2 regions of the Massilia violaceinigra genome follow, and region 2 is predicted to be linked to the other one. Evidence: predicted binding sites of a transcription regulator. Region 2 holds the regulator's gene; the other holds the start of a gene.

Evidence for each region. Region 2 encodes FNR, which switches genes on or off when oxygen is low (the NO sensors DNR and NnrR bind a similar motif). Its sites were predicted from a motif close to TTGATNNNNATCAA; they were not measured.
Region 1: the regulator FNR is predicted to act here: its motif matches at 3,691-3,704, upstream of CR152_RS16330 (universal stress protein).

Annotation. Positions count from the first base shown of each region.
Region 1 is NZ_CP024608.1:3,650,841-3,656,633, forward strand. Features, by position in the region: gene CR152_RS16315 (outer membrane lipoprotein) at 1-1,011, shown strand, start outside; gene CR152_RS16320 (Crp/Fnr family transcriptional regulator) at 1,073-1,882, opposite strand; gene CR152_RS16325 (response regulator) at 2,352-2,996, opposite strand; gene CR152_RS16330 (universal stress protein) at 3,152-3,616, opposite strand; gene CR152_RS16335 (protein phosphatase CheZ) at 4,036-4,878, shown strand; gene CR152_RS16340 (chemotaxis protein CheA) at 4,878-5,793, shown strand, end outside.
Region 2 is NZ_CP024608.1:6,176,521-6,182,313, reverse strand. Features, by position in the region: gene ccoG (cytochrome c oxidase accessory protein CcoG) at 1-1,074, shown strand, start outside; gene CR152_RS26550 (FixH family protein) at 1,094-1,627, shown strand; gene CR152_RS26545 (hypothetical protein) at 1,642-1,875, shown strand; gene CR152_RS26540 (hypothetical protein) at 1,922-2,524, opposite strand; gene fnr (fumarate/nitrate reduction transcriptional regulator Fnr) at 2,715-3,482, opposite strand; gene CR152_RS33295 (cation transporting ATPase C-terminal domain-containing protein) at 3,610-3,879, opposite strand; gene rhlE1 (RNA helicase RhlE1) at 4,013-5,260, opposite strand; gene CR152_RS34730 (hypothetical protein) at 5,334-5,465, opposite strand; gene CR152_RS26525 (hypothetical protein) at 5,562-5,793, opposite strand, start outside.

The DNA of each region.
Region 1 (5,793 bases), 2.5 Mb from region 2:
CAGCAATACAACAACAATGCCGCCGCCTACGCCCCGGTGATCCGCGGTTTCGACGTGGAAGAGGTGCGCCGCTTGAGGCCCGGCGTGGAACTGAACTTCAACCTGTACGGCACCCCGGGCGGCCGCGCCACCCTCAGCATCGCCGGCGCCAACCGCAACCTGAACCTGACCGAAACCGAACCGGGCCAGTACGAAGGCACCTACACCCTCGGCGGGCGCGACAACATCACGGGCAGCAGCGCCGTAACCGCCAATCTGCGCGTCGGCAACCAAGTGACTAGCGGCGTGCTCAGCGAATCGCTGCTGCGCGACGTCGGCCGCCATCCGCGCGACAATCAGGGCCGCGAGCGCGCCGCCGATGTACCGCGGATCGAGCGCTTCGACGTACAGGGCAGCGACGACTTGTCGCCGGGTAACGAGCTGACGTTTTCGGTGTACGGTACGCCGGGCGCCAAGGTCGACATGGTCATCGCCGGCACCCGCGGCGTGTTCTTCTTGCCGGAAGTCAAACCAGGCGAGTACAGCGGCGACTACACGATCCGCCGCGCCGACCGGATTGCACCGAACAGCGCCGTGACGGCTACCATGCGTATCGGTGGCCGCGTGTCGGCCGCCGTCCTCGGCAAGCCATTGCGTGTCGCGGCGGCCACGCCGACGCCGCGCGAGGTGCGTTATTGCACCAATTGCGCCACGGTCGACGCGATCAACGTGATCGAAGTCAATGGTGACGGTAACTATCTCGGCACCATCGGTGGCGGCGTGGTTGGCGCCGTGCTGGGCAGCCAGGTGGGCAAGGGCAGCGGCCGCACCGCGGCGCAGATCGCCGGCGCCGTGGGCGGCGCTTACGTGGGCCGCAATATCGAACGCCGGGCCCGCAAAACCCAGCATTACGAAGTGGTGATCCGCTTTAACAATGGCGGCACCCAGACCGTGACGTACGAAAACGATCCAGGTCTGCGTGTGGGCGAGAAGGTCCGGATCACCGACGGCGTGCTGTCGCGCGATCAGTAAGCTGGTGTGATGGAATGAAAAAAGGCGCCCCGCGGGGCGCCTTTTTTCATGGGGCAACTGCTCAGACGGTGGTGGTGGCCAGCACCTTGGCGTCGGCGGCCTGTTGTTCGGCTTCGGCCTTGGCCTTGGCTGCGCTGTTCTGCTTGGCGCGTGAACGCGATGGCGGCAGGCGGCGCAGGGTCTTGAGCGCATCGGCGTCCTTGATGCCGATGGTGCGCTGGTCGACCGTGATGAGCCCGATTTCGTTAAAAGCCGACAAGGTGCGGCTGACGGTTTCCAGAGTCAGGCCCAGGTAGCTGCCGATTTCATGGCGCGTCATGCGCAGGTTGAACAGCTTGCTCGAGTAACCCATGGCGGCAAAGCGGTCGGCCAGGGACACCAGGAAGCGCGCCACGCGGGCTTCCGCGCTGAGGGCGCCGAGCATGCCGATCATGGCTTGTTCGCGCACCAGTTCGCGGCTCATCACGCCGTACATGACGTTTTCCAGTTCCAGGTGCACGCGGCCCAGGGCCGTGAGCTTCTTGAACGGCAGCAAGATCAGGTCGCAGTCGGACAGGGCCACCGCTTCGGAGGCGTAGTGGCGGGTGTGGATGCCGTCGACGCCGAGCATGTCGCCCTTCATGGGGAAGCTGAGGACCTGTTCGTTGCCGAATTCGTCGATGAGCACGGTCTTGAGGAAGCCGGAATTGACGATGTAGAGGGTGTCGAAGGCCTGGCCGATGGTGTGAACGCGCTGGCCGGTCTTGAATTGCACGTGCTGGAACAGCAATTCTTCGCTGTTGATCGAGACTGCCGCGCTGATGTGCAGCAGGTCGCAGACTTCCTTGAGATTGGACCAGAGGCGGCCCTGACGCTGCCGCCCTGCTTCCATTGGAGAGGAATGCATGGTCGACGTGGTGGTGGTGCGGGTGTCTTGCGGTGGCGTGGTCAGCATGCTCATCTCCAGGGTAAGGAAAATTCGAAGTTTCAGGCTGCGGGTATCAGGCTTGAACAACGATCTGAACAACCTGCGACCGGAGCTTCAAAAGTGATGTACAGCACGGCTGGCTAGCTTGCGTAAGAACAATTTATGAACCGCAGGAAAGCCGAATCGCTGGATTTAAGTATGCCAACACGAGTCCGGCATTGATATCAGCGAACGCTGAATCTGGGAGTAGGATAGGGCGCGCCTTTGTAGGACTATTCCTATTGGAGAAGCTGTTCTACAGAGTGAAAACATGGTCTTGGCGGGGGTGTCGAGCGGGTGCTACTGATGGGTACAGAATCCGACTACTTGAGGTTTCTCGGCACGAAACCATCGCGCCGGTGTCTAAAACTTTTCGCCGTCAGTCAGGCGTGCTTCAGGTCTTGAACGGTGACAGCAGGCGATGGGCCACGGCATATTGCACCATTTCCGACAGCGACGTCATGCCCATCTTTTGCATGATGCGTGTTTTGTGGGTGCTGACCGTCTTCACGCTCAGGTGCAGGCTGTTGGCGATTTCGGTAATCGACTTGCCACCCACCAACAAGGAAAACACTTCGAATTCGCGGTCCGACAATTGCTTGTGCAGCAGCTGCTCGTTGGGCGTCATGATGTTCAGCGCAAGCTGCTCGGCCACTTCGGTGCTGATGTAGGGCCGGCCCGAGGCCACCTTGCGGATCGCCCCCACCAGCTGGGTGCCCGCGCTTTCCTTGGTCAGGTAGCCCTGGGCGCCGGCGCGGATGGCGCGCACCGCGTACTGCTCTTCCTCGTGCATGGTGAGGATCAGGATGGCCAGCTTGGGCGCCTCGCTGCGGATCTGGCGGATCAGGTCGACGCCGCTGCGGCCCGGCATCGACAAGTCGAGCAGCAGCAGGTCGAAGCCGCCCTGGCGCACATGCGACAGCACTTCAAAGCCGTTGATGGCTTCCCCGACAATATCGATGTCGAGTGCGCCGTCGAGGATGCGCTTGAGGCCCTCGCGCATGATCGTGTGGTCGTCGGCAACAACAATGCGTATCATAAAATTGCAATCAGGTAAGTAAGCATGAACGGCGCTTGCGCCGCTGAAAAAAGACTACCAAAAAGCAAGACGGCGCCAGCGCCGATGCCCCGCGGCCCGGCACAGGGTACGGCAAAATTGTCGCTCGCGCCATATTCAGCACTGCTAGGTAAGTGCTAGGTTCCGGGCTCCGTGATCAGGCGGTGAACCAGCACCGGCTTGCTGGTGTGCGACAGCACCTTGTTCGTCACACTGCCCAGCAATAGCTGGCCCCAGCCGCTGCGCCCGTGCGAACCCATGAAGATCAGGTCGCACTGGCGCTGCTCCGCCACCTCGACGATTTTCAGCGCGGCGGCGTCGGCAAACGCCGTCAGCCCCTCGCAGCGCAGCCCTGCATCCTGCGCCGCCCGCAGGACCGAACCGAGGTGTTCCTGGCCGACGCGCCGCATCTGCGCCAGGTATTCCTCTTCGCTGGGGTAGGAGGGCGGAATGATTTCCACGTACACCGGGTACTGGTACTCCGGTGCGACATACAGGACCAGCACATCGGCCCCCATCTGTTTGGCGAAGTTCACGCCGGCGCAGGCCGTGTGCTTCGATACCGCCGAGCCATCGGTCGTAATCAGAATTTTCCGATACATGATGAGTTCTCCCACGCAGCAGGTCGTATTTTGTATTGTAGTGCGCGATCTGACGATTGATAGAACGCCATCCTTTGATCTTGATCAAACTGACAAGCAAGCTGGACTAGAAACGTGACATCGTTTTTTACCTGGATCAGGCGATTCGCCTCCCCGCGCAGAGCTCCCCTTACGAAATACAACACTCCACAGTATCAATTGCACATCAAAGTCACGTTTTAATTATCGATGGCACAAGTTTCGCGTGCCATTTTGCCGCGACCCATGCACAGTGATTTACCAAGGGCACTTCACGCTGCTAAACTCGCGTAAACCCGGCGATGTTGCCGCGCATCATGCTCTGCCCCAAACTTGCATGGCACTACCAGACACCAGCAGATTGATTGCGAACACTTTACAAACATGGAGAAGCAGGGACTATGACCGACGCCGCTGATGATTTCGACGCATTATTCGAGGAAGTGTCCGCGCAGCGCAGCAGCGAACCGGCGCCCGCAGTTGCGCCGGCGCCCGCCGCCGCTGCCGAAGACGATATGGAAGCATTGTTCGACCAGGTCGCTTCGACCCGTCCGCCCGAGTCCGCGCCTGTCGCCGCGGCTGCGCCAGCGGCTCCTGCCTTGGCTGCCGCCCCCGCCGCGGAAGGTGCCGCCGTCGAAACCGATGAGCACGGTAAGCCCATGTTCGAGCGCCTCGGCGGCATCGTGCGCCTGCTGCACGACTCGCTGCGCGAACTGGGCTACGACAAGGCCTTGTCGGAAGCGTCGACCCAGATCGTCGATGCCCAGGACCGCCTGGAATACGTCGCCAGCCTGACCGAGCAGGCCGCCAACAAGGTTCTCAACACGCTCGACGAAGGCATGCCGGCACAGGACGTGCTGTCGAAGAAAGCCAAGGTCATGGACACGCGCTGGGCCGACCTGTTCGCGGGCAAGCTGAGCATCGACGAATTCAAGACCCTGGCCGGCGACTCGCGTGCCTTTGCCCAGGCCGTGACCGACGCCACCGAAGCCGAAAAAGCGCGCCTGCTCGACATCATGATGGCCCAGGATTTCCAGGACATCACGGGCCAGCTGATCAAGAAAGTGGTGATCATCACCAAGACCGTGGAACACGAACTGGCCGAGCTGCTGCGCGACAACGCGCCGCCGGCGGTGCGCGAAAAACTGCTGCAAAAGCCAGCGCTGATGTCGGGACCGTCGTTCCCGTCCGTCGCACTCGATCAAGACAATGTTGACGACCTACTTGCCGATCTGGGATTCTAATGGACGATATGCTCAAGGATTTCGTCGTCGAGGCGATGGATCTTGCAGTCAACGTAGAAGAACACCTGCTCGCCCTCGAGCGCGACCCGAACAATAAGGAAACGCTCAACGCGGTGTTTCGCTCGTTCCACACGATCAAGGGTGGCGCAGGCTTCATGAACCTGCCGGCCCTGGTGGCGGCCTGCCACCTGACCGAGAACCTGTTCGACGCGCTGCGCACCGGCGCCGCGCCGGTCACGCCGATCGCCATCGAAGCGGCGCTGCAGGCATCGGGCTTCGTGGCCGACCAGCTGACCGACCTGTCGAACGGCGCCAGGCCCGAACAACTGGCCTCGATGCCCGACTCGCTCGAACGCATCCTGGTCAACGCCATCGAAGGCAAGGGCGATGCTCCGCCGAAGGCAGCTCCCGTGACCGCCCCGGCGCCCGCACCGGTAGCCGCCGCGCCGGCCGCAGCCGCTCCTGCTGCCGCCGCCTCCACCAGCGCTCCCGGCGCCGATGGCCTCGACTGGGAAGCCATGTTCGTCGCGGTCACGCCGGCCGGCACCTACACCCCGGCCGAGAAGCCTGCCGTCGCCGTCGCCGCCGCCGCTCCCGAACCGGCCGCCGCTCCCGTGGCTGCCGCCGCGCACGCACCGGCCGCCGCCAAGCCGGCCGCCGCCGATGCCGGCGCCGACCGCCGCGAAGAAAAGGTGCAGGAATTTCGCGCCGCCTCCGCGCCCGCCAAGGAAGACAGCATCCGCGTCGACGCCGTCAAGCTCGACGCCCTGCTCGAAGTGGCCGGCGAGTCGGTGCAGGCCGCCAACCAGGCTGCCGTGCTGCTCGAACGCCTGCTGCAATTCAAATTCGAAGGCCCCGCCGCGACCCTCATGGCGACCCTGACCGAAACGCTGGAACGCGCCTCGCGCTATTCGG
Region 2 (5,793 bases):
GAGATCTTCATGTGGATCGAGCGCAAAATCGAAGGCGCGCGCAGCGCCCGCATCCGCCTCGACCGCCAGCCCTGGACCGCCGACAAGCTGGCACGCAAAACCGCCAAGCATCTGGCCTGGGGTGTGGTGGCGCTGTTTACGGGCTTTAGTTTCGTGGCGTACTTTGCCCCGGTGCGTTCGCTCCTGTCGAATATCGGCGCCTTTGCGCTGGGACCGTGGGAATGGTTCTGGATCGGCTTCTACGCGTTCGCCACCTACGGCAACGCCGGCTGGCTGCGCGAGCAGGTGTGCAAATATATGTGTCCGTACGCGCGCTTCCAGAGCGCCATGTTCGACAAGGACACCCTGATCGTCACCTACGACCAGGAACGGGGCGAACCGCGCGGCGCGCTCAATCCCAAGGCCACGCCGCAGGACGCGAAAAAGAAGGGCGATTGCATCGACTGCAATATGTGCGTGCAGGTGTGCCCGACCGGGATCGACATCCGCAAGGGCTTGCAGTACGAATGCATCGGCTGCGCCGCATGCGTGGACGCCTGCAACGGCGTGATGGACAAGATCGACCTGTCGCGCGGGCTGATTCGCTACTCGACCGACAACGCAATGGACAACAAGTGGTCGGCCAGGCGCATCGGCCAGCGCATCTTGCGCACCCGGGTGCTGATCTACACCGCGCTGCTGGTGCTGATCGTGGCCGGTTTCGGCACCGCGCTGGCGCTGCGCACGCCGCTCAAGCTCGATGTGATCCGTGACCGCGGCTCGATGGGGCGCGAAGTGGGCGACGGCATGATCGAAAACGTGTACCGCCTGCAGATCATGAATACCGCCGAAACCGGGCATACCTTCCGCATCAAGGTGTCGGGCATCGATTCGGTGCGCCTGGCCACGACCGACCAGGCCGTGCTCGATGGCGCCAGCACGCGCGCGGTGCCGGTGCGGGTGCAGGTCGAACGCAGCGCGGCGGCGCGCGGCGCGGCGGCGCCCGGATCGAACCACATCGAGTTCGAACTGACGGCGGTGGACGACCCGTCGCTCAGCGTGCGTGAAAAAGCCGTGTTCATCGTGCCAAAATAAAGCAAACAAGGAGACCCGCATGCAAACCGCCTCACCTCTGATTCCCTCCATCGGCCCGTGGTACAAGCACCGCTGGCCATGGCTCCTGATGCTCGGCCCCGCCATCGTGGTGGTGGCCGGCGTGAACCTTGGTTTCGTCGCCTACCGCGGCCAGGATGCGATGGTGGTCGACGACTACTACACGAAGGGCAAGGCGATCAACCAGGACTTGCGGCGCGACCGCGTGGCCAGCGCCATGCGCCTGGGGTTCGACGCGCGCTATGATCCGGCCACGGAAAGGCTGGCCGGTACCCTGACCAGCGGCGGACAGGCCTTGAGCGCGCCGTTCAGCATCCACCTGGCGCACGCCACCCAGCCGCAGAAGGACCGCAAGCTGGACGTGATTCCGGATGCGGCTGGGCGTTTTTCGGTGGCGTTGCCGCTGCTGGAACGGGCGCGCTGGCAGGTGGTGGTTGAAGGCGGTAAGCGTGACTGGCGTCTGGCTGCGGCCTGGCACTGGCCGCGCGAGCAGGCGCTGGCGATCAAGGCCGACGCTGCGGACCTTGCTCACTGACCGGGGGAGTGCAGATGCGACTTGCGATGAAAGTGTTGTGGCCCGCCTTCCTGGCGGCGATGCTGGCCGAAGGCTGCTTTTTTGCGCTGTTCGATCCGCGCGAGGCGCTGCATGTGGGCGACATCACGCTCTCGCCGATGGCGGCGTACACCATCGGCTTTTTCTTCTTCTGGACTTTTTGCGCGCTGGCCAGCATGCTGACCTACTATCTGGTCGTGGTGCCGGACGATCCGCATCCGCCGTTTTAGCCTGGATATTTTGTGCGCCGTGCCAAGGAGCGCGAGAGAGTTCGGGTCAAGTGGATGCCGCGCCATCGTCAAACACCGCCTGCAGGCTGGGCGCGTTGAGGCTGCGCTCGAACCACTGTTCAAGCTCTGCCTGAGTGGCCTGACCGATGCGTTGCGTTGCCGGCCCCGGCAATTCGCCGAACCGCTTGCGCAACAGGCTGCCCAGCGCCCCGCGTAGGGCAATGACTTGTCCTTCCGCCTTACCTTCCGCACACCCGTTTTGAAAGCCGATCTCCTCGATCTGCTCGGCGCACGTTGCAAGTTTGCCTCCCATGTCGGCATCCTCCTCCGCGCTATCAACCATAAACAATTCCGAATTGCCGGTTCCGCGTGCCAGCAAACCGTTTACCCATACCTGAATCGAGCGCCGCAGGCTGGCCTGGGGTGATTCCTTGAACCACGTCGTCAGCGCCGGCAAGACGTCTGTTGAGACCTCGGGCAAGAGTGAAAGTTCAAGCCGGAACAGCAGCGCCAGCACCCGCTCGAAGGCCGACAGGGCGACTTCATCGAGCAGCTTGAAGGAAGTGAAATCCGTGACCAGTTCGCGCACCCGTTCCGGGTGGGCGAACAGCGAGCGGTATCCGAGGTCGTGAGGGCGGGCATCGCGCATTGTGGCGAGCGCCCATGCCCCGCCTTTGCGCTGCCTCACGCGTGCGCGGCGGCGTACAGGCCGGAAGGATAAGGCAGGTAGCAGGATGTGGCGCGCGGGGAAGAGGAAAGCCCGTAATTATGTCCTGATAATTACCTGTGAACATTATTATCGCCTGTTGGAAAACTGATTCCCGCAGGCTTGTTGCGACTTACGCCATCGGGCTGCACTGCTCGGTGCCGGCGGCCAGCGCCTTGAGCATGGCCGGGTCGAGCAGGGTCATTTCGCGCTTGTCGACGCCGATCCAGCCCTGTTTCTTGAAGCGCGACAGCAGGCGGCTGATGCTTTCGATGGTCAGGCCGAGGTAGTTGCCGATATCTTCGCGCGACATGCGCAGCTGGAAACTGGTGGCCGAGTAGCCGCGCGCCGCGTAGCGTGCCGACAGGTTGACCAGGAACACCGCAAAGCGCTGCTCGGCCCGCATATTTCCCAGCAACAGCATCACATTTTGCTCGCGCGTGATTTCCTGGCTCATGATGCGGTGGAAATGGCGCAGCAGGGTGGGCACCTCGCCGAACAGTTCTTCCAGGCGTTCGAATGGAATCTCGCACACTTCGCTGTCTTCGAGCGCGACCGCGTCGCAATGGTGGCGGTCGCCGCTGATGGCGTCCATGCCCAGCAGTTCGCCGGCCATCTGGAAACCCGTGATCTGCTGCTCGCCGCCCGCATTGACCTGGTAGGTCTTGAAGTGGCCGAAGCGGATGGCGTACAGGTTGCGGAACGGCTCGTCCATCTGGTACAGGCGCTCGTCGCGCAAGACGCGGCGACGCTTGCCGATGATGTTGTCGAGTCGGGTGATATCGTCGTTTTCGAGTCCCATCGGCAGGCACAGCTGGTGCATGCTGCATCCCGCGCAGCTGGCCTTGAGCGCGGCGACGTTCAAAATGGCTGCGGGAACGAATGGAAGAGGCTGGGGCATAGGGGTCTGACGGTTTGTGGCTTGAGCCGTATGATACCCCAGTGGAACCATGGCAGGCAGGCTAATAGCGGCGCAGCTGCGGCATTTTCCCCAGTACAGATGCCCGAATGGCCATGGTGGCGTTGCATTATCTGCGCAGGCGTTGTGCAAGTCCCAACAGCGCCGACCAAAGAACAAGGGAAAGACCAATAGCGCCCGCCGATACCAGTTGTGCGGCACTTAATGGCGTGAAATGAAACACGGCCGCCAGCCCGGGCACGCAGATCACGACCAGCAGCGCGGCGAGGGCGTTCGCGGCGATCATCCACCGCACCCGGTTGGGCCGGCGCCGCCGATGAGGGGCGCGTCGGGGCGGCGAGGCGGCAGCAGGAACATGGGTTGGCGCGCGGCGTTCCATGCCCGTTGGAGAAGGCCAGGGCGGCAGGCGGCCGGCAGCGCGTTGGGGCCGTCCGCGGCGAGGCGGATCGTTCAAGATATCAATGACTTACCAGCAAGGCTTGATGTGGCACGAGCGTGCCGGGATCGGCTACTTAGCGCGGGCGGAAACGCACGTCGACGGTCGAGACCTCGCCCGTGATCTTGGCTTTCTTCGGCTTCTTGGGCTTTTTCAGCACCTCGCCGGCGGTGTTGGTCACCGGCACCCGGTGTTCGGGCGAGAAACCAGGCTCCTCGATCCGCTCCAGGGTCTGTTTGGTGAGGATTTCGATGGCGGCAAGCAACTGCACTTCGTCCGCGCACACCAGCGACACCGCCTCGCCCGAGGCGCCCGCGCGGCCGGTGCGGCCGGTGCGGTGAATATAATCCTCGGCCACGATCGGCAGGTCGAAATTGACCACCTGCGGCAAGTCGTCGATGTCCAGTCCGCGCGCGGCCACGTCGGTGGCCACCAGGATCTTCGCTTCGCCCGCCTTGAAACGGTCGAGCGCGCGCAATCTGGCCGGCTGCGGCTTGTCGCCATGGATCGAATCGGCCGCGATGCCCTGCGCCTGCAGGGTCTCGACCAGCTGGTCCACGCCCTTGCGCGTCTTGACGAACACCAGCACCTGGCCCCAGCGGTGCTTTTTCAGCAGATACAGGAACAGTTCCGGCTTGCGCTTCTTGTCGACCGGCACCACCCACTGGCGGATGCGCTTGACGGTGCTGTTGCGCGGACTGACCTCGATGCTCAGCGGGTCGATCAGCAGCTTGCCGGCCAGCGCGCGGATCTCGTCCGAAAAGGTGGCCGAAAACAGCAGGGTCTGGCGTTTTTTCGGGAGCGCGGCGAACACGGCGTCGAGCTCGCGCGAAAAGCCCAGGTCCAGCATGCGGTCCGCTTCATCGAGCACCAGCGTTTCGAGCTGGTCGAACTTGACCGCGTTCTGGCGGTACAGGTCGAGCAGGCGGCCGGGCGTGGCCACCAGCACATCGAGGCCCTTGCGCAGCTTCATCATCTGCGGATTGATGCTGACGCCGCCGTAGGCGACGTGGGTCCGCAGCGGCAAGCCGGCCCCGTAGGCACGGAAACTTTCGTGCACCTGTTCGGCCAGCTCGCGGGTGGGCACCAGCACCAGCACGCGCACCGCGTTGGCGCCGACCTGGCCCTGCAGGGTCAGGCGCTGCAGCAGGGGCAGGGCGAAGCCGGCGGTCTTGCCGGTGCCGGTCTGGGCGGCCGCCATCATGTCGCGTCCGGCCAGCACGGCCGGAATGGCTTGCGCCTGCACCGGGGTGGGGGTGCTGTAGCCGAGCGCGTCCAGTGTGCGCACGAGGGGATCGATCAGACCGAGGGAATCAAAAGACATGGGGAAGCGACCTTGCAGCAAAAGAACAAGGGCGTAGTTTACTCTGTCCGGCGCCGGCCGGGGCGCAAAACCCCTAGCGCGTGGCGCTCACAGCTGCCGAGACGGTCGGCTTGGTCGGCTCGTGCTTGTCGCCGCAGGCGGCCACGGAGAGCACGAGCATGCAGCAGGCGGCAAGGGCCGCGAGCGGGTGAAAGCGTGGTTTCATGGCGCACCCCTGTTAAAAAGCCAATGCTACCCAAAACCACGCCCGGACGGCGCGCTATTGCAACGCGCTATCGCGACGCGCTATCGCGACGCGCTGTCAGAAGCGGTAGCTCACGCCGGCGCGCAGCACCGGATACACCTTGTAGGCCTGGACGTCGGCTTCCATCTTCACGCGCTCGACCGCCACGTCGCGCGCCAGCTGGGTGCAGGCGGCGCTGGTGGCCGTGCAGCCCGACTGCACCAGACGGCCGTTCGGATGGCCCTGCCACAGAGCGCCCACATCGGCGCTGAATTGCCACTTCTTGTCGGTGCTCAAGGCATTGCCCCAG